DNA from 4 places in the Turicibacter bilis genome. Region 2 is predicted to be linked to each of the others. Evidence: riboswitches for the same ligand, from Rfam matches in the RefSeq annotation. Region 2 holds a riboswitch; each other region holds the start of a gene.
The links. Region 2 has a riboswitch for lysine ahead of lysA (diaminopimelate decarboxylase). Riboswitches for the same ligand answer to the same signal wherever they lie in the genome.

Region 1 (4,588 bases), 1.1 Mb from region 2:
ATTACGTGAAGGTTCGTGGTGCAAGAACCATTGCCACTTCCCATTATCCGGAGTTGAAAGCATATGCCTATGAAAATGATGATGTCATTAATGCGTCAGTGGAGTTTAATATTGAAACATTATCGCCAACCTATCGTTTATTAGTTGGGGTACCAGGTCGTTCAAACGCGTTTGAAATTTCAAAACGTTTAGGGTTAAAAGAAGCGATTTTAACAACAGCTCGTGCGTATGTTGAAACAGAACGTACGGAAATGACTGATTTAATTACGAAATTAGAAGATCGTGGTTTAGAGTTAGATCATGAAATTCAATTATTACAAAAACAAAATCAAGAAGTAGAAGCGATGCGTCTTGATTATGAACGTAAGATTGCAAAGTTTGAAGCTGAACGAGAGCGTGTCTTAGAAGACATTAAAAAAGAAGCTTTTGAAAATATTCGTCAGGCAAAAGAAGAAGCAGAACAAATTGTAGCGGATTTACGTCAAGCAAAGAAAATGGCTGACTTAAGTATTAAAGATCATGAACTAACAGAAAAACTAACGTCGCTTAAAAAATCAGAAGCCAAACAAGCAGAGCAGTTTAAACGTAAAGCACGTAATAAGGCCCCACTAAAAGCAGGAGATGAAGTCATGGTACTTTCATTAAATCGTCAAGGAGAACTCATTGAGAAAACAAAAAATGGTGACTGGATGGTTCAACTTGGAATGATGAAAGTAAACATTAAAGAAGAAGATTTAGAATATTTACGTCAATCAGTGAAGAAAAAAGATTCAGGCAAAGGTAAAATGATTCATAAACGTAACACAAACGTTGGGATTCAACTAGACTTACGTGGGGAACGCTATGAGGATGCGATGTTACGTTTAGATAAATATATGGATGAAGTCCTGTTAGCAGGATATCAAACCGTGACAATCATTCATGGTCATGGAACGGGAGCTCTTCGCCAAGGGGTTCATAAATATTTAAAGAAAAACAAACATGTTGCTTCATTTAGATTCGGTGGTGCTGGTGAAGGTGGTACAGGAGCAACTGTGGTTGAGTTAAAATAATAATTAAAGACATAGGGTACCCTATGTCTTTTTTCGTACCAGAGTATTAAGTTACTTTATAAAATAATCCAAAAATTTCCTATAAATACTTGAGGTTCATGTTAAAAAATGGTACATTAAGTTTAGACAAGAAAAATCGTATAGAGGTAGCGGTGCATCAGAGTATTATTTGGAGTCGGCAGACAGTGAAAGATAAGAAAGGTAATCATCGCCGAAAGCTAGCATTGGCAGATGCCTAGCTTGGGGTTGCAGGGAATACCTGTAACACTCCTTCAGAAATGAAGAGGAGCTATTAATCAAGCGGACTTTAAAAAGGTAAGTCGTGTTTAATAGCACGACTTTTTTTGTTGAAGAAAATCAAAAGGGGAGAAAAATTGATATGAAAAAATTTATTGGAGTTTTAGCATTAGGTTCGTTGTTAGTTGGGTGTGGAGCAAACGGAACAAATTCAGAGGATCAATTTATTGTAGGAATGGAGTGTAATTATGCTCCATTTAACTGGCAAACAGATAAGGAAACGGAAACAGCTGTTTCAATTGGTGGAGCGGGATTATGTGATGGTTATGATATACGAGTGGCCTCACAAATTGCAGATACGCTGGGGAAAGAATTAGTCGTTAAAAAATTAGATTGGGATGGATTACAGCCAGCACTTCAATCAGGGGAAATTCATGCCATTATTGCAGGGATGACAGCGAATGAAGAGCGTGAACAAGGAATTGACTTTACAACACCATACTTTGAATCTGAAATGGTCATGATAGTTAAAAAAGATGGAAACTATGTGGATGCCACTTCAATTAATGACTTTAGTGGAGCTAATGTCATCGGACAAATGAATACAAATTATGATGAAATCATTGATCAAATCAAAGATGTTAATCATTTAACGCCACGTTCAAGCTATCCTGAATTAGTTCAAACATTATTAGCAGGAGAGTCTGATGGAATCACAGCTGAATTACCAGTTGCCGAAGGAGTTGTCCAAGCGAATCCAAGTTTAACAATTATTCATTTTGCTGATGGGGAAGGATTTGATGTAGATACATCTGTATCAATTGGGTTAAAAGAAGGAAGCCGCGGATCAGATTTCTTTAATAACGTACAAGCTGCTTTAGATCAAATTTCTGAAGCGACACGTCAGGAATGGATGAATGCTGCACGCGAAACAGCGCCAACAGGAGAGTAAGAGGGTGTTTATGATGTTTCAAGTTGATTTTTTTGAGAAAGCTTTTGATTTATTTACAAATAATTTTAATTTATTTTGGTATGGGATTAAAATTACATTATTATTAGCCTTATTGGGAACAATATTTGGATTAGTTATTGGTCTTGTTTTAGGAGGGATTCGTGCCATTGCCATCGAACCTCGTGATTCGATGGGAGTTAAGGCTATAAAAAAAGTATTACATTGGATTGTGGGGTTGTATGTGTGGTTCTTTAGAGGAACGCCGATGATGGTGCAAGCAATGTTTTTATATTATGCCTTAAGACCTGTCCTTGGGTGGGATGCGATGACAGCAGGGATTGTAATTATTTCTGTGAATACGGGTGCTTATATGGCGGAGATTATTCGTTCTGGGATTCAATCCATTGATAAGGGGCAAATTGAAGCTGCACGTAGTATTGGAATGACGAGCTCGCAAACCATGAGATACATTATTTTACCACAGGCCATCAAAAATTCATTCCCATCTATCGGAAATGAATTTATCGTTAATATCAAAGATAGTTCGATGCTAAATGTCATTGGGGTGATTGAAGTTTTCTTTCAATCACGATCAGTAGCTGGTAGTGCGATGTTATATTCAGAAACATTTTTTATTACTTGTTTGATTTATTTAGTGTTGACAACGATTACGGCGCAAATTTTGCGATTTATTGAGAAAAGAATGAATCTGCCTAAAACATCTTTTCCAGCGTCACAAACTGTACCTAATACGCTTGACTAAGGAGGATCATAGTGGAAGCGAATCATATTATTGAAATCCATCGTTTGAAAAAACATTTTGGGAATTTAGAAGTTTTAAATAACATTGAGTTTCATGTAAAAAAAGGAGAAGTTATTACAATTATTGGATCAAGTGGAAGCGGGAAATCAACCCTTTTACGTTGTATTAATTTATTAGAGAATCCAGATAGTGGAGAAATTTTATATCATGGAAAAGATATTTTAAAGGGAAATATTAATATTAATCATCATCGAACAAAAGTGGGAATGGTATTTCAAAGCTTTAATTTATTTCAAAACAAGACGGTTTTGGAAAATTGTATGATTGGTCAAACTAAAATTTTAAAACGAAGTAAAGAAGAAGCGAAAGAAAAAGCGATGTTTTATTTAAAAAAAGTGGGAATGGAGCAATTTGCAAACTGTAGTAGTACACAACTATCAGGAGGACAAAAGCAACGTGTTGCCATTGCGCGAGCCCTTTGTATGGATCCAGAAGTGTTATTGTTTGATGAACCAACTAGTGCACTCGATCCAGAGATGGTTGGTGGTATCTTAGATGTCATGAAACAGTTAGCGGATGAAGGATTAACGATGATTGTGGTAACACATGAAATGGGGTTTGCAAAAGAGGTTAGTGATCGTGTGGTCTTTATGGATAAAGGGGTTATTGCTGAAGAAGGCACACCTGAGCAAATCTTCATAAATCCAACGCAAGAGCGTACAAAAGAATTCTTACATCGTTATTTATCTAAGAGCCTTTAGGAGAGTTATTCAGTTCATATTTTTTAATGACAGTTATGATGAAACGATCTATAAAATTCATGTTTTTGAAAATTTTAGTTCATGCTCTTGTGGATACATTCTGATAAATGTGAGATAATATGGGGGAAAGTGCAAATTATTTGTAATTTCATGGAAATGTGCTATACTAAAGTATAGAAAAAGGGTATAAAAGGAGGAATGAACATGTCAGTCATTCATGCAACAGAAGAATCATTTGCTCAAGAAATCGCAAGTGGATTAGTATTAGTTGACTTCTATGCTGATTGGTGTGGACCATGTAAAATGATTGCACCAGTTTTAGATGAATTAGCAACAGAGTTAGAAGGAACAGCAAAAATTGTTAAAGTAAACGTAGATAACTGTCCAGCAGTTGCAGCTGAATATAAAGTAATGTCAATTCCAACATTAATTTTATTCAAAGATGGACAAGCAGTTCAACAAACAGTAGGTTTCCAACCTAAAGCCTCATTATTATCATTAATTGAAACAAATAAATAATGAAATTTAAAAAAGAGGGTACACTATGCATTGTACCTTCTTTTGTTTTATTATCAGCCATTGTCTATCTCGAAAACGTCTGATTTGAGTTTGTATAATAAAGATAAAAAACAAAAAAATTAGCACTATAGTGTTGACAGTGCTAATAGAGTTTTATATAATGGTATTAGCACTTAGGGTTAATGAGTGCTAAAAGAGGTGTTTACATTGCTAACAGAACGTCAAATATTAGTTTTAAAGGCAATTGTAGAAGAGTTCATACAAACTGCACAACCAGTTGGTTCGCGAATCCTTTCTAAAAAGG
Region 2 (4,588 bases):
ATGAGTCGCAAATCCAAGTAAAATAGCCATGTGACCATCATGACCACATCCATGCATTTTTCCCTGATGTTTAGATGTAAATGCAACGCCAGTCTCTTCTGCTAAACTCAATCCATCCATATCTGAGCGAAAAGCAATACATTCATCACTTTCACCTTTTCGATAAGCTAACAATCCTGTTTTTGCGGTTGATTCAACCTTGTATCCTAAAAGTTCTAATTGTTCTTTTAAATATGCTGATGTTTTAAACTCACAAAATCCAAGTTCGGGAATTTGATGTAAATACTCTCGATGCGTTGTTAAAATTTCTTTTAAATCCATACGCCGTTCCCCCTTTATAAATTCAACTCATTCGATAAGGCACGAACCGCTTTTTCTTTATCTTTTTTATCAATTGTGTATGAAATACTAATTTCTGATGTTGTCACTTGCCTAAAGGAAATCCCGTTATCCGCTAAAATTCTAAATAAGCGACCACTTACTCCACTTTGATTTCTCATTCCAATTCCAACGACTGAAATTTTTGTAATTTCATCCTCTATACTAATCTCAACTCTACCCTCTAGATCCCCCATCACCTTTTCAATTACAAATAAATCATCTTTTGGTGCAGTAAAAGAAACATTAATATACCCATCAACTGGTGCTGTTTGACTAATCATATCCACATTTACATTTTCAATCGCTAGTTTTTCAAATAAAGTCGCAACATGATCTAAGTTATATAAAATATGACTAACTGTTACCATTAAAATATCATCACAAACACTTAACCCCGTTACTATATTCGCTTCCATTTTCTCATCATACTCCTTAATATAAGTTCCACCCACATCATTTATACTTGAAGCTACATAAATTGGAATATTATATTTACATCCAATTTCAATAGCACGTGGTTCCATCACACCTGCACCAAGGCTTGCCATCTCCATCATCTCTTCATAACTAATAACATCAAGTTTTTTCGCCTCTTTATACAGTCGTGGATCGACGGAATAAATGCCATCAACATCTGTATAAATATGACATGGACAACCAAGTTTCGCTGCTATAGCAACTGCTGTTGTATCTGACCCTCCTCGACCAAGTGTTGTAATATCGCCATTTTCATTCACCCCTTGAAACCCAGCAACAACTACAACTTTCCCTTCTTTTAAATAATTCTTAATTTTCTCATCATCAATATCCAAAATTTTATTTTTAGTATGCGGTCCATATGTTTTAATTCCAGCTTGAAACCCAGTTAGAGCAATAGCGTCATATCCAAATTCCTGAAAGGCCATCGACAACAACGCAATGGACACTTGTTCTCCAGTGGATAAAATCAAATCCATTTCTCGTTTATTGGGATTTATCGCAATCTCTTTTGACATCTCCACTAAATGATCCGTCGTTTTCCCCATCGCCGATACGACAACCACCATATCATTTCCCTTTTCCTTTTCCGCAATGACTCGTTTTGCAATCCGTTTAATCTTCTCAGTTGTTCCAACTGATGTCCCACCATACTTATGAACCAAAATCCCCATATTCTCATTCCCCCTATAAAACTTCTAAAGCTAGTAATTCCTCTAACGTTTGTCGTTTACAAATCACTCGACTTTTTCCATTTTGAACCGAAACAACCGCAGCCTTCGGAATCTTGTTATAATTTGATGACATCGAATATCCATACGCACCGGTTGAGGCAATAATCAAGATATCACCTGTTTCAATACCCTTAATATCAACATCTGTGATAAGAATATCACCACTTTCACAACATTTTCCTGCGATCGTTACTTGCTTTTGATCCCCTGTTCTCATTTTATTCACAATCGCACACTCATAACGTGCTTGATATAACGAAGGTCTGATATTATCAGTCATTCCACCATCTACACTGACATAGGTTCGAACATCTTTAATATCTTTCATCGATCCAACTGTATATAGCGTACTTCCAGCATTTGCGACAATGGAACGTCCTGGTTCAACGATTAACGTCGGTACGTTAATCCCTAATTTCTGACAAGATTTTTCTACTTTTTCAATCATAGCTTCACAAAATTGTTGAATGGTTTTTGGTTGATCATTTTTCGTATAATAAACGCCAACTCCTCCTCCTAAATCAACTTCTCTAATTTGAATGCCGTATGTTTCCTTAATCTCCTTAACTAAACTCATCATAATATCTACTTCATCTAAAAAAGGTTCTACATCAAAAATTTGTGATCCAATATGTGCATGTAATCCAACCAGTTGTAGATGCTCATATCGATGAAAACTGGCTAAACACTCATATAAATCCCCATTAGTCAAAGTAAATCCAAATTTCGAATCAATTTGTCCCGTTTTTATATAATCATGTGTATGTGCTTCTATACCAGGTGTAATTCTCAAATAAATCGCTTGCGATGTGCCTCTTTCTTTACAGAACTGTTCTAGCAAATCAAGTTCATAATAGTTATCAACAACAAATCGACCTACTCCTAACTCAAGACCCATTTTAATTTCATCAATGGTCTTATTATTTCCGTGAAACAGTACATTTTCCATTGGGAACTGAGCTTTATGCGCCGTGTATAATTCCCCACCAGATACCACATCTAAATATAATCCTTCTTCTTTAATGAGTTGACACATATGAAGGGGTAAAAAGGCCTTCCCAGCATAAGCGACTCGATTTCGATGTTCTTTCACTTTGAAATGTTTCACATATTCGCGGCAATTCTCTCGAGCAAGTTGTTCATCAAAGACATATAAAGGGGTTTTATACGTCTTAGCAAGTTCTAAACAACTAATTCCTCCGATATAAAGTTCATCATTTTTTACTGACATCGTTCCTTGTAATTTCATTTTGTCGTCCTTCCTTTTCGTCATAAAGAGGCTCACATTTACAAATAAAAGCTCCCTCATTTGAATCATACTAAGGGAGCTTCGAAAAATACTATCCTAAAATAGATGATAACAGGATAGTCTCTATTTCTTAAATGTAGCTCAACACAAATTTGCATTTGTGACAGTGATGCATATCTTCTATACACCCCCAGGTCTATAACCTTAAAGCTTCAGTTATAGCCTTCGGCGGTTATTCCTTTCTTCATACTTCATTGCGCTTACCTCATTATGAATACTCTTAAGAACCGCAGCCTCTACCTTAATTATTTTTTATTAAGTTATTAATCATTTTAAAATATTTTCCATTATTTGTAAATAAATTCAAACAAACTTAGTATATTCAAATCATTTAACCTAATATTTCACTAACTCTACAATTAAAACTATATTCAATACCTAATAAATTTATACGGTACATTTCAGTTTTAATTAATTATTTATTACTAACCCAATCAGCCTATCTCATATTATATTAAACCCTAGGTTCTTTTGATTAAGGTTATTAGGGATTTTATTTTGTCGTTGATTAAGATATGATATAAATGATATAGTCATTTTTATCTATAAAGAAATGAGGTGACAAGATGTTTGAAGAGTTTGTGATGCAACCTTTATCTATGCTTTATGAAGATGGAACTTACGATGAAATCCCTTATTGTGCGAATTGTAATCTAGAAGTTGGACCAGGTGGGCGTGTCGATTCACGTTTCCCAATGCAGGATGATTATAATCGTTGTCGTGAATGTGTAGGGAAATAATAAAAACCACTTGCCGCCCTTGAAACGGTAAGTGGTTTTTTTTGTTATGACAGATTGTAATATGAAGTGCGATACATAAAAAAACCTCAATACTAGATTGAGGTTTCTTTTATTCAATTAACGCACGGTATCTAATGTTTCTTTTAAAATTGAGACGGATTTAGTTAATTGTTCGAGTTCTTCTGAACTAATATTTAAGTTAAAGACTTCGCGAATTCCGTTACGATTGACAATCGCAGGCACACCGGTAAAGATATCATGAAGACCATATTCACCATCTAAATAAGCTGACACTGGTAAGACTGAGTTTTCGTCATTTAGGATGGCTTTAACAATACGCGTGATACACATCCCAATTCCGTAATAAGTGGCACGTTTACGTTCAATAATATGATAAGCAGCATCACGGACGTTGACATAGATTTCTTCTAAATCTTCTCTTTTGTATTCTGGATGATCTTTAATAATATCGAAGATTGGTTTGACACCGACGCTTGTATGTGACCATAATGGCGTTTCAGTATCACCATGCTCACCGACAATATAACCGTGAACGTTACGAGGATCGACGTCTAAATATTTACCCATTTGGTATCTTAAACGAGCGGTATCAAGTGTTGTTCCGGTCCCAATGACACGATGTTTTGGTAAACCTGATTCTTGCCAAGCAATATAAGTTAAGACATCAACAGGGTTACTTGCAATTAACAGAATTCCATTAAATCCTGATTGCATAACATTTTTAATAACATCACGCATGATTTTCGCATTTCGTTCAACTAAGGCTAAGCGTGTTTCTCCGGGTTGTTGATTAACACCAGCTGTCACAACAACGATATCGGCTGTTTTACAGTCTGAGTAATCTCCAGCCCAGATTTCAATTTTTTCTGGGCCAAATGGAATCCCGTGATTTAAGTCCATGGCTTCACCAACAGCTTTTTCATGAT
Region 3 (4,588 bases), 220 kb from region 2:
CATATTCTTTAGTTGCTGCGCGGATATAAAACTGTGCTGTTGCATGTTCAGGTACGATATTGGCAGCAACCCCACCATTAGTAATAATTCCATGCATTCTTACATCTGGTGTCACATGCTGACGTAAAGCATCTACTCCATTAAATAATTGAATCACTGCATTTAAAGCATTAATCCCATTTTCAGGAGATGCAGCTGCATGAGACGGACGACCTGTATAATCAAACTGTAAAGCTTCCATCGCTAAAGATGTTCCACTTTCTGTCGTAAATCCCGAAGGGTGCACCATCATAACAGCATCCATCTTGTTAAACAGTCCAGCCTCTGTCATAGTCACTTTTGCTCCATTTGTTTCTTCGGCAGGTGTTCCGAACACATAGACTTTTCCACCGATTTCATCGATAACTTTACTTAAGGCAACTCCAGCCCCGGCACTGATTACACCAATCATATTATGACCGCATCCATGTCCTAGTTCAGGTAAGGCATCGTATTCACAAAGGTATGCCACTGATAAACCTGGTTTCCCACTATCGTATACAGCCTCAAATGCAGTGTCTAACCCTGCCACTGGGCATTTAATTTCGAAATCATGTTCTTTTAAAAAGGTTGTTAATTTTTCAACTGCTTTGTATTCTTGATTCCCTAATTCCGGATTATCATGAATAAAGCGATTCATGTCTACTAAACGTTCTTTTAATGATTCCCCGATTGATAATAATTCTTTTTTCATTATACTGTCTCCTTATGACCATCCCATTAAGATGGCAATTGTAATAAAGATAATTGCTAATCCACCAAAAATTAATTGAACTGGCCAAACCCATTTAATCCATTTTGCCCATGGAATTCCCGCTACACCTAAACAAGCCATTAAAACAGCACTTGTTGGGAAGATAGCATTTGAGAATCCATCACCAAATTGGAAAATTAAAATTGAAGTTTGTGGTGTAATACCAACTAACTCACCAAGCGGTGCCATGATTGGCATCGTTAAAGCAGCTTGTCCTGATCCCGATGAGATAAAGAAATTGATAAACATTTGAACAAAGAACATCACATATCCAGCAACTAACGATGGCAATTGTCCAATGAAGTTTGATAAGTTATAAAGAATCGTATCAATAATTTGTCCGTCTTGAGCAATGATAACAATTGCACGTGCAAATCCAACCACTACTGCTGCACTAATCATATCTTTTGCTCCGTGAATGAATGAATTGGCCATATCATCTAAACTTAAACGCCCAATGAATCCACAGATAATTCCCGTTGCAAAGAAGATAGCCGCAATTTCTGGAATTCCAAATCCAAATTGTAAAACACCTATAACGATAGCAGCTAAACATACTAAGATAGATGCTAAAATAACTTTATGTTTGAATGTGAATGGTAAATGTTCAGATTCTGCGTCTTCTAACTCCTGACGACGTACCTGATCAATTTCGTAAACTGGACTTAATTGTGGATTACGTTTAATACGGCGTCCATACCACATTAAATATAAAATTGAAGCTACTGTTGTAACCGCCCAGATGATCGTTCGGAATCCAACCCCTGTTCCTGCTGGCACCTGTGCGATACTTTGAGCAATTCCTACCGAGAATGGATTTAACATGGCTGTTGCGAATCCAACAATACATCCCATATAAGAAATTGCCATCGCCATAATACTATCGTATCCTAAGGCTAAACATAAAGGAATAAGCATCGCAATAAATGGAATAGCTTCTTCCGTCATTCCGAAGATGGCCCCACCTAATGAGAATAATCCCATAATAACCGGAATCATTAACATTTCTTTTCCTTTAAATGATTTAACGGCATTTGTAATTCCAGCATCAATAGCACGTGTTTTTGTAATAATTGCAATTGATCCGCTAACTACAAATAAGAAAGCAATAATTTCTGCCGCTCCTACAATTCCATGAATTGGGGCTTGTAATACACTAAATAATCCTTGTGGGGTTTGATCAACATAAGCGAATGAACCATCAACAACGACTGTTTTCCCTGCATCATTGACGATACGCTCATATGTTCCTGCAGGTAAAATCCATGTTGCTAATGCTACGATAACTAAAATAAATGTAACAATGACTAAAGTATGAGGGACTTTAAATTCTTTTGTCTCCTCTTTACCATCAACTCTTGGTTTTCTTAAACTAAGCATATTTTTTTCTCCCTCTTATTTTAAATTTTAAATAGTGTTTAGTTGAAAGAGGCAAATAAAAAAAGCCTTGAGCCATTCACTCAAGACCTTCAGAAAAGAACAATAGATCATCCTTATTTCCGATTCTCAAATGATAGCTCTCCACGATTATTGGGACGACTCTAATCAAAACATTCAAAAAGTCCTGAGGCCATTCTCAAGACTTTTATCATATAACCGTACTAAGTTAGGATGATTTAAATCCGGAATGATAGCCCTCCACAATAATAAATTGTGACAATGTTAAATATCTTCTACTTAACACCAGCTCTATAACCTTAAAGTATCAGTTATAGGCTTCGGCGAGAATCCCTTTCCTATCGCGTCAACATCTTCACTCTTCGATAGTACTCTTAATTACCGCACCTCTATCTAAAACCTATTTAATTTACAATGTCATCTTATCTTATTTTATACTCAAAAACAACATTTTTTTATTAAATAGTATAAGAAACACTTATTTTTTATTATTAAAACATTAAAATTTTATATAAATTAGTTATAAATACCATATAATGTCGAAATTAGCATTTTGTTGTTTGATGCTTGTTTTATCATTCTCTATTTTATAATCATATAGTTTAAAAGAAGACTATTTCGTTTATTTTTTAAATATTAATGTGTATTCATGATGATTTAAGGCTTTATTTTTTTGAATATTTTTAATGAAACATAAAAAGCTGTTGCTACCCCTAACAACAGCTTTCTACGTACCCTTGTAATGATGAACGACACTAACCTTAATTAGAGTGCATAACACTCTCCCTAATTAATGATAGATATAGAAACTTATTTTATATCGATTTTATTTGTAAGACATTTCAAATATGATGTGATTCTTCCAAGATTTCATCTAAATTGACTAAGTCAATTGGATAATCTTCTAAACTAATTTTATTATTAGTTGAGTTATTCGGAGTATCATTTACTTTCGTATCCGGAATGTACTTATTCTTTTGATCGATACAAAATGATAATCGTAATAAATAAATCATCCGATGCATTTGATAATCGTTAAATTTATTCACTACTACGTCCTCCTGTTTCCATAACTATTATAAGTAGTTATTTATTGTGGAATAAAGAAAAAAGAGGTCACAGATTTATTGAAAAATCTGTGACCTTTTACGTAATAGCATCAAGTAAAATACGGTATTCATTTAAATCTTTCTGTTGACCAAGAACATCATTCATAATCCTTTTATATAATCGATTTTGAAATTTCGTATAAATAAACTCATCTAATATCTCTTTATCAACTAATTTTTGAATATCCTCTAACAAAATCAACATGGACTCAAAGTCTTGAGTTTCCAAATATAAATCTAATCCCCACTCTAAAGTCGCCTCTTGTTGTTCAAGAGAACCTTTATGAAAAATAATATCTTTAACCTCGACTAATAAACTATGAGCTTTTTCATAATTGCCTATTCTAAAATAAACTTCGCCCATCAAACATTTGGTAATCGAGCGTTGCTTAACTGTTTCACGGAGAGGGAGTGCTATCTTCAAACAATCAAGTGCTTGTTGATATAGTCCTGAGTCTTTAAAGCTACAGCCTAAATTATGATAAGCATAACCCAAATAATCTTCATAAAAAGGATTATTAATCAATTCGAGTAATAACTCTCTTCCTAACTCATCTCGACCTTGTCTTTTTAAAATAGTCGATTTAATTAAATAAGCTGCCGCTTTAGGCTGTAGATATTCACTTTGTTCTAATACCGGAGTAATCCACTCTAAACTTTTTTCATACTTGCCTTCATTTAAATAACAAAGAGAAATATAATATCGAATGCGATTAATATTTTGCCCCCTATCCCCCTCCTGACAATTAATAGACAGTTGTAAGATAGAAATAGCTTCTTGATATTGCCCTAATGTAATATAATTAGTTCCTACTACCTCATATAAAGAAGCAGGATTTTTAGCAACCTGGATACAGTATCCAATTGCCTTTAATAAATGAGCATTGGCTACTAATAACTCATCATTTTTAACATAGTGTAATCCAAGTAATGTTTCTATTTTAATTTTATATTCAATTAACTCAAAATCTGATGCAATCTTATTAAAAGTTTCATATTGATTTAAGGCATCTTGAAGATTACAATGCTGCTCTAGCCATTCTCTTGCTTGTTCAACAGGTGATTTTATAAACTCAGTATAGGAATAGTCTTGCTGATAGTGACAATTACTTAATTCACAAATTGCATCATAAACATTTCTTAGCATATTTTCATTTAAGGAGCGCTTCTCTGTCTCAATCATACTAATATAATTACGTGAGAATCCATAAGATTCAAATGCAATTTGCTTCAACCCGTACTTATCTCTTGCCTGACGAATCTTTTCTCCTATTGTTAAAAACATTTT
Region 4 (4,588 bases), 1.1 Mb from region 2:
CAGCATAGTATGTATTTGTTAAGCCATTTAATTTTGCATTTTCTTTCGCATCCGCAATGGCTTGACGTGTAATATCTACTCCGCGTACTTCACTTGCTTTATCTGCGACCCATTGACCAATTGTTCCAACACCACAATAAGCATCAACCACTTTTTCGTTTCCTTTTAAAGCAGCTGCATATTTGACTTGGTTGTATAATTTAATCGTTTGTTCTGGGTTTAACTGATAGAACGCGCGTGGAGATAAATTGAACTTGAAGCGTCCTAATTCATCTGAAATGAATTTTTCTCCAGCAATGTGCTTCATTTCTTTTCCGAAGATTTCATGCGTATCTTCATTGTTAATATTTAAATAAACTGATTTAACATCTGGGCAATATTTCATTAAGTCTTTCGCTAAAGCATTCATTTTTCTGAACTCATTGTTAGCGAATACGAATGTCACCTGAACCTCACCTGTTTTAAACCCACGACGAACAACGATATAACGTGCCGTTCCTTTTTTCGTTTTAGGTGCGTAAGCGAACACTTTGTAATCATCTAATAAATCAACCGCATGATTGATAACTGTGTTAATTTCTTCATATTGAACATCACAATCTGTTACATTGACTAATTCACGTGAATTCATGCTATAGAATCCAACCATAACCCCATCCTCGTCATATCCAACTGGCATTTGAGCGCGATTGCGGTAGTTATATGGATCTTTCATTCCAATCGTTGGACGGATATCACATTCTTCAGGATCTAAATTCGTATAACGTTCAATCGCTTGTGAAACCGCGTCACGTTTAATACGAAGTTGCTCTTGATAAGACATATGCTGTAATTGACATCCACCACATTGTCCATAAACTTCACATGCGGGTTGCACACGGTGCTTTGATTTACGTTTCACACGTACCAGTTCCGCTTCCGCGTAACCACCTGCCACACGCGTACAAGTCGCAACCACTTCTTCACCCACTAACGTTCCTGGAATAAAGACCGCTTGTTTTTTATAATATCCGATTCCCTCACCGTTAATTCCGATGCGTTTAATCGTCACTAAAAATTCTTGACCAACCTTTAAAGGTGACATATTCATCTATTAAAACCTCCAATGCTTTGTTAAGCTATCCTTTATCTTACCACATTCCCTGTCATTTTACATCGAAATCCCTATATTTCATGATAACTTTCACACATTGATTTGATTATTTTAGAACCCAATGCTTGACTTTTTTATAAAAGATGCTAAAATAGGCTTAATTGAATATGTCTCTTGTTCTCTTTGATGAGTTAGAGGTGCGTGTCCAATGAGTAGGAATTTCGAGAGTGACGTCGATGACAAATTCTAAAAGGTGTCCACGCCGAAGTCTTGTTTGTGTCAACCAAACTTGTGCTGGTGTTATGTTGAATAAATTTAACACTGTCACTACAATTGTAGTGGAGGACTAATGATCGGAGAGTTAAATAATACTTGTCATCTATCGTCTAACAACCTTAGACTTTTTAGAGCCATGTATGAGTTTAACTCTGCATGGCTCTTTTTTCTTTATCAAAAGAACAGCTTCTTATTCAATTGCACTAACAATTGAGGAGAGGATTTATATGATTGGAACCATTTATGCGTTAATTCCGGCACTACTTACGATTGCCCTTGTTATTTTTACGCGCCGTGTCGTATTATCACTCGGGATTGGTGCCATCTCGGCTGCCTTTATTTTAGCCAATTTCAATCTCATTCAAACGGTTGAAACGCTTGGATCAACGTTTAGTGGACTTATTTTTGAAAAAGATGGATTAATCGGCTTTTTAAATGATTGGAACCTGTCGATTGTTTTCTTCTTACTTGCACTTGGCGCCATTACAGCTTACATCGTCTTATCAGGCGGAGCGTCTGCGTTTACAAAAGCGATTATCAAACGCGTCAAAACGCGCGAAGGCGTTCAATATACGTCTGCCATTTTAGGAATTTTAATTTTTGTCGATGACTACTTTAATGCCCTAGTTGTCGGAAATGTCTCAAAACCGTTAGCTCAGCAACAAAAAATTTCACGAGCACGACTAGCTTACATTGTCGATTCAACGTCAGCACCAATCTGTGTGATCTCACCGATTTCAAGTTGGGCGACTGGAGTGATGGGATCGATGGCAGTTATTTTTGCAAGTACAGGTGCGACGTACAATACGTTCTCTGCTTTCTTAATGACGATTCCTTATCATTTCTATGTGATTGTCTCAGTTATCATGGTCTTCATTGTCATTAAATACAATTTAAATCTTGGACTCATGAAAAAATACGAGACGGATACGGTCAATGGGAATGATAGTTCTCTTACGAGTGCTGAAGTGGCAAACGCTCACGGAGGCGACGTAGAGTCATCAAAAGGAACAGTATGGGATTTAATCGTCCCGATCTTGACCTTAATCGTCGTGACTATGTTAACGATGGTATATACTGGCTATGTAGGCGCAATGAATAGCGCATCAGACTTCAACTTATTCTTTGCAATCTTAGATAACATCAACCTATCAACAGCGCTTCGCTTTGGTGGAGCAGCGGGATTAATCGTCTCAATGGCAATGGCATATCGTCATGTTATAAGTGGTGAAGTCACGCAGAACCAATATGTCAAAGCCTTCTTCTCAGGAATGAAGTCAATGGTTGGAGCCATTATCGTTTTATTATTAGCATGGGCAATTTGTGAGTTAGTTAGTGCGTTAGATGCGGGTGGCTACTTAGCCTCTGTCATTACATCAGCGAACATTAATCCAAACTTCATCCCAGTTGTAATGTTCATTGTCGCAAGCTTCATGGCTTTCGCAACAGGAACGTCATGGGGATCATTTGGAATCTTACTTCCAATTGCTGGTTCAGTCGCAGCGGCGATTGATATGAATTTAATGATTCCAGTGATGGCTGCTGTTTTATCAGGTGCTATCTTTGGAGATCATGCCTCACCTATTTCAGATACAACCCTTTTATCAGCAACAGGATCAGGTTGTGATTTAGGTGCTCACTTTAACTCTCAGTTACCATACGCCCTTTTATCAGCTTGTATCGCTTCACTCGCATACATCGCATTTGGAATGACTGAAAGTTTAATGATTGCCTATCTCATCATCATCATTGGCTTCATCGCTACAATCTTTTATGCAAAATCACAAAACAAATCGGAAGCTATCCAAGAATAAGGTCGCTTCCAAAACAAAATCAAAGGTGGAAAAAATAATTATAGATAACAAAAGGAACTAAGTGCAGAGGGGAAACTGCATCTTAGTTCCTTTTTTCTATATTAAAGAGAGGTTGAGAGAATTGGAGAAGAAAGTCTACATTATATGTATTTAGCATCAAGATGATAAATACATAAGACTTCTGTATTGGTAAATAGAGAACTTCAAGTACAAACTCAAAGTATAGTCCCACCATGAAAGACTATTAACTTGGGAGGTTATCTCTACACACCCTCATTATAGGCACCCATTCAAAATCCTAAACAAAAATGCGAAAATTTTTTCATTATTTTAAGGCTCAACACCAGAATTGGTTCTTGACAAAAAAGTTGATACAAATAGCTGAATCACAGATTTAGAATTTCAGTATTTTATCATTACTAATGATGAACCATTAGAGTTAATTTCTTAGTTGAACCAAGTCAAGCACCATTTTTGGTGAAGACTCTATTTTAAATATTAATAAATTATCTTCTAAAATCCAGGCCATTTTTATGGGGACTTCGATAATAACTGTGGGATGATTATCATCCTATTAAAGTCATTTTATACAGTTCACCTTTAATGGTTATACCTAATTTCTTCCCACTAAATGAATACTTACTTCTCCCAAAACCATTTAACTTAGAAAAGAGATTTTCCTCTCATATTTTTTTATATTATTACTAGTAGAAGTCTTAATAAGCACTAGCCACAAAGTAAAAGGTTGATTCAAAATTCATTTTTCCTAGAAATTATGATAATAATAAATAAAATGAGGCAATTTAACGAGGGAGTCTATCATGGGATGATAAGTGGTGAAACCACTTATCATATGCAATGCCCATTAAAAGCACATCATCGAAAATAAATGCCTCATTTATATTATTATAATTTAGTCATCTTTTATCTATATAGCTACCTGATGAATGTCTAAAGAAATAATCAAACTTTTAACCACAACCTAGAAAAAAAGAGATAATTTCGAAAATCCGAAATTATCTCTTCACTTAAGCAGACAACTCCGCCAAGCGCGGAGTATAGTTCAGCTAAATTTTTGCTCTACAAAAATAGCTGAACAAACAAAAAATAAACCTCGAGAGGGGGAACTCTCGAGGTTTGGTTAAACGGTCGTGGGGGAACACGATCCGTTTGGGAGTGAGAAAACATAATGAATAAGAAAATCAAAGGGGGAGAAAATTTATTATCATTTTCATCCATAGTTATTATGGCACAAAGTTATGTACAAAAAATGAATTAAACGTGTTCTTTCAGTGTCCTTGTAACGTTTACATCACTTTTTTCTACAAATTATAACCAATTATTCAATAATCACCGGACTATCTTGTGTCATTAAATATTGCAGTGACTTAAACTCATACCCTTC

Region 1: linked by a shared signal. The riboswitch ahead of J0J69_RS03045 (transporter substrate-binding domain-containing protein) and the one ahead of lysA (diaminopimelate decarboxylase) in region 2 are both predicted to bind lysine.
Region 3: linked by a shared signal. The riboswitch ahead of J0J69_RS10160 (YfcC family protein) and the one ahead of lysA (diaminopimelate decarboxylase) in region 2 are both predicted to bind lysine.
Region 4: linked by a shared signal. The riboswitch ahead of J0J69_RS06040 (Na+/H+ antiporter NhaC family protein) and the one ahead of lysA (diaminopimelate decarboxylase) in region 2 are both predicted to bind lysine.

Annotation. Positions count from the first base shown of each region.
Region 1 is NZ_CP071249.1:643,481-648,068, reverse strand. Features, by position in the region: gene J0J69_RS03050 (endonuclease MutS2) at 1-1,052, shown strand, start outside; lysine riboswitch at 1,186-1,352, shown strand; gene J0J69_RS03045 (transporter substrate-binding domain-containing protein) at 1,432-2,241, shown strand; gene J0J69_RS03040 (amino acid ABC transporter permease) at 2,252-3,004, shown strand; gene J0J69_RS03035 (amino acid ABC transporter ATP-binding protein) at 3,016-3,765, shown strand; gene trxA (thioredoxin) at 3,970-4,284, shown strand; gene hrcA (heat-inducible transcriptional repressor HrcA) at 4,492-4,588, shown strand, end outside.
Region 2 is NZ_CP071249.1:2,324,776-2,329,363, reverse strand. Features, by position in the region: gene J0J69_RS11235 (M20 metallopeptidase family protein) at 1-321, opposite strand, end outside; gene J0J69_RS11230 (aspartate kinase) at 336-1,532, opposite strand; gene lysA (diaminopimelate decarboxylase) at 1,546-2,841, opposite strand; lysine riboswitch at 2,971-3,148, opposite strand; gene J0J69_RS11220 (hypothetical protein) at 3,468-3,641, shown strand; gene J0J69_RS11215 (L-lactate dehydrogenase) at 3,759-4,588, opposite strand, start outside.
Region 3 is NZ_CP071249.1:2,101,794-2,106,381, reverse strand. Features, by position in the region: gene J0J69_RS10165 (M20 family metallopeptidase) at 1-733, opposite strand, end outside; gene J0J69_RS10160 (YfcC family protein) at 746-2,173, opposite strand; lysine riboswitch at 2,417-2,591, opposite strand; gene J0J69_RS10155 (hypothetical protein) at 3,034-3,240, opposite strand; gene J0J69_RS10150 (helix-turn-helix domain-containing protein) at 3,338-4,585, opposite strand.
Region 4 is NZ_CP071249.1:1,232,993-1,237,580, forward strand. Features, by position in the region: gene rlmD (23S rRNA (uracil(1939)-C(5))-methyltransferase RlmD) at 1-1,090, opposite strand, end outside; lysine riboswitch at 1,278-1,450, shown strand; gene J0J69_RS06040 (Na+/H+ antiporter NhaC family protein) at 1,597-3,183, shown strand; gene pdaA (delta-lactam-biosynthetic de-N-acetylase) at 4,523-4,588, opposite strand, start outside.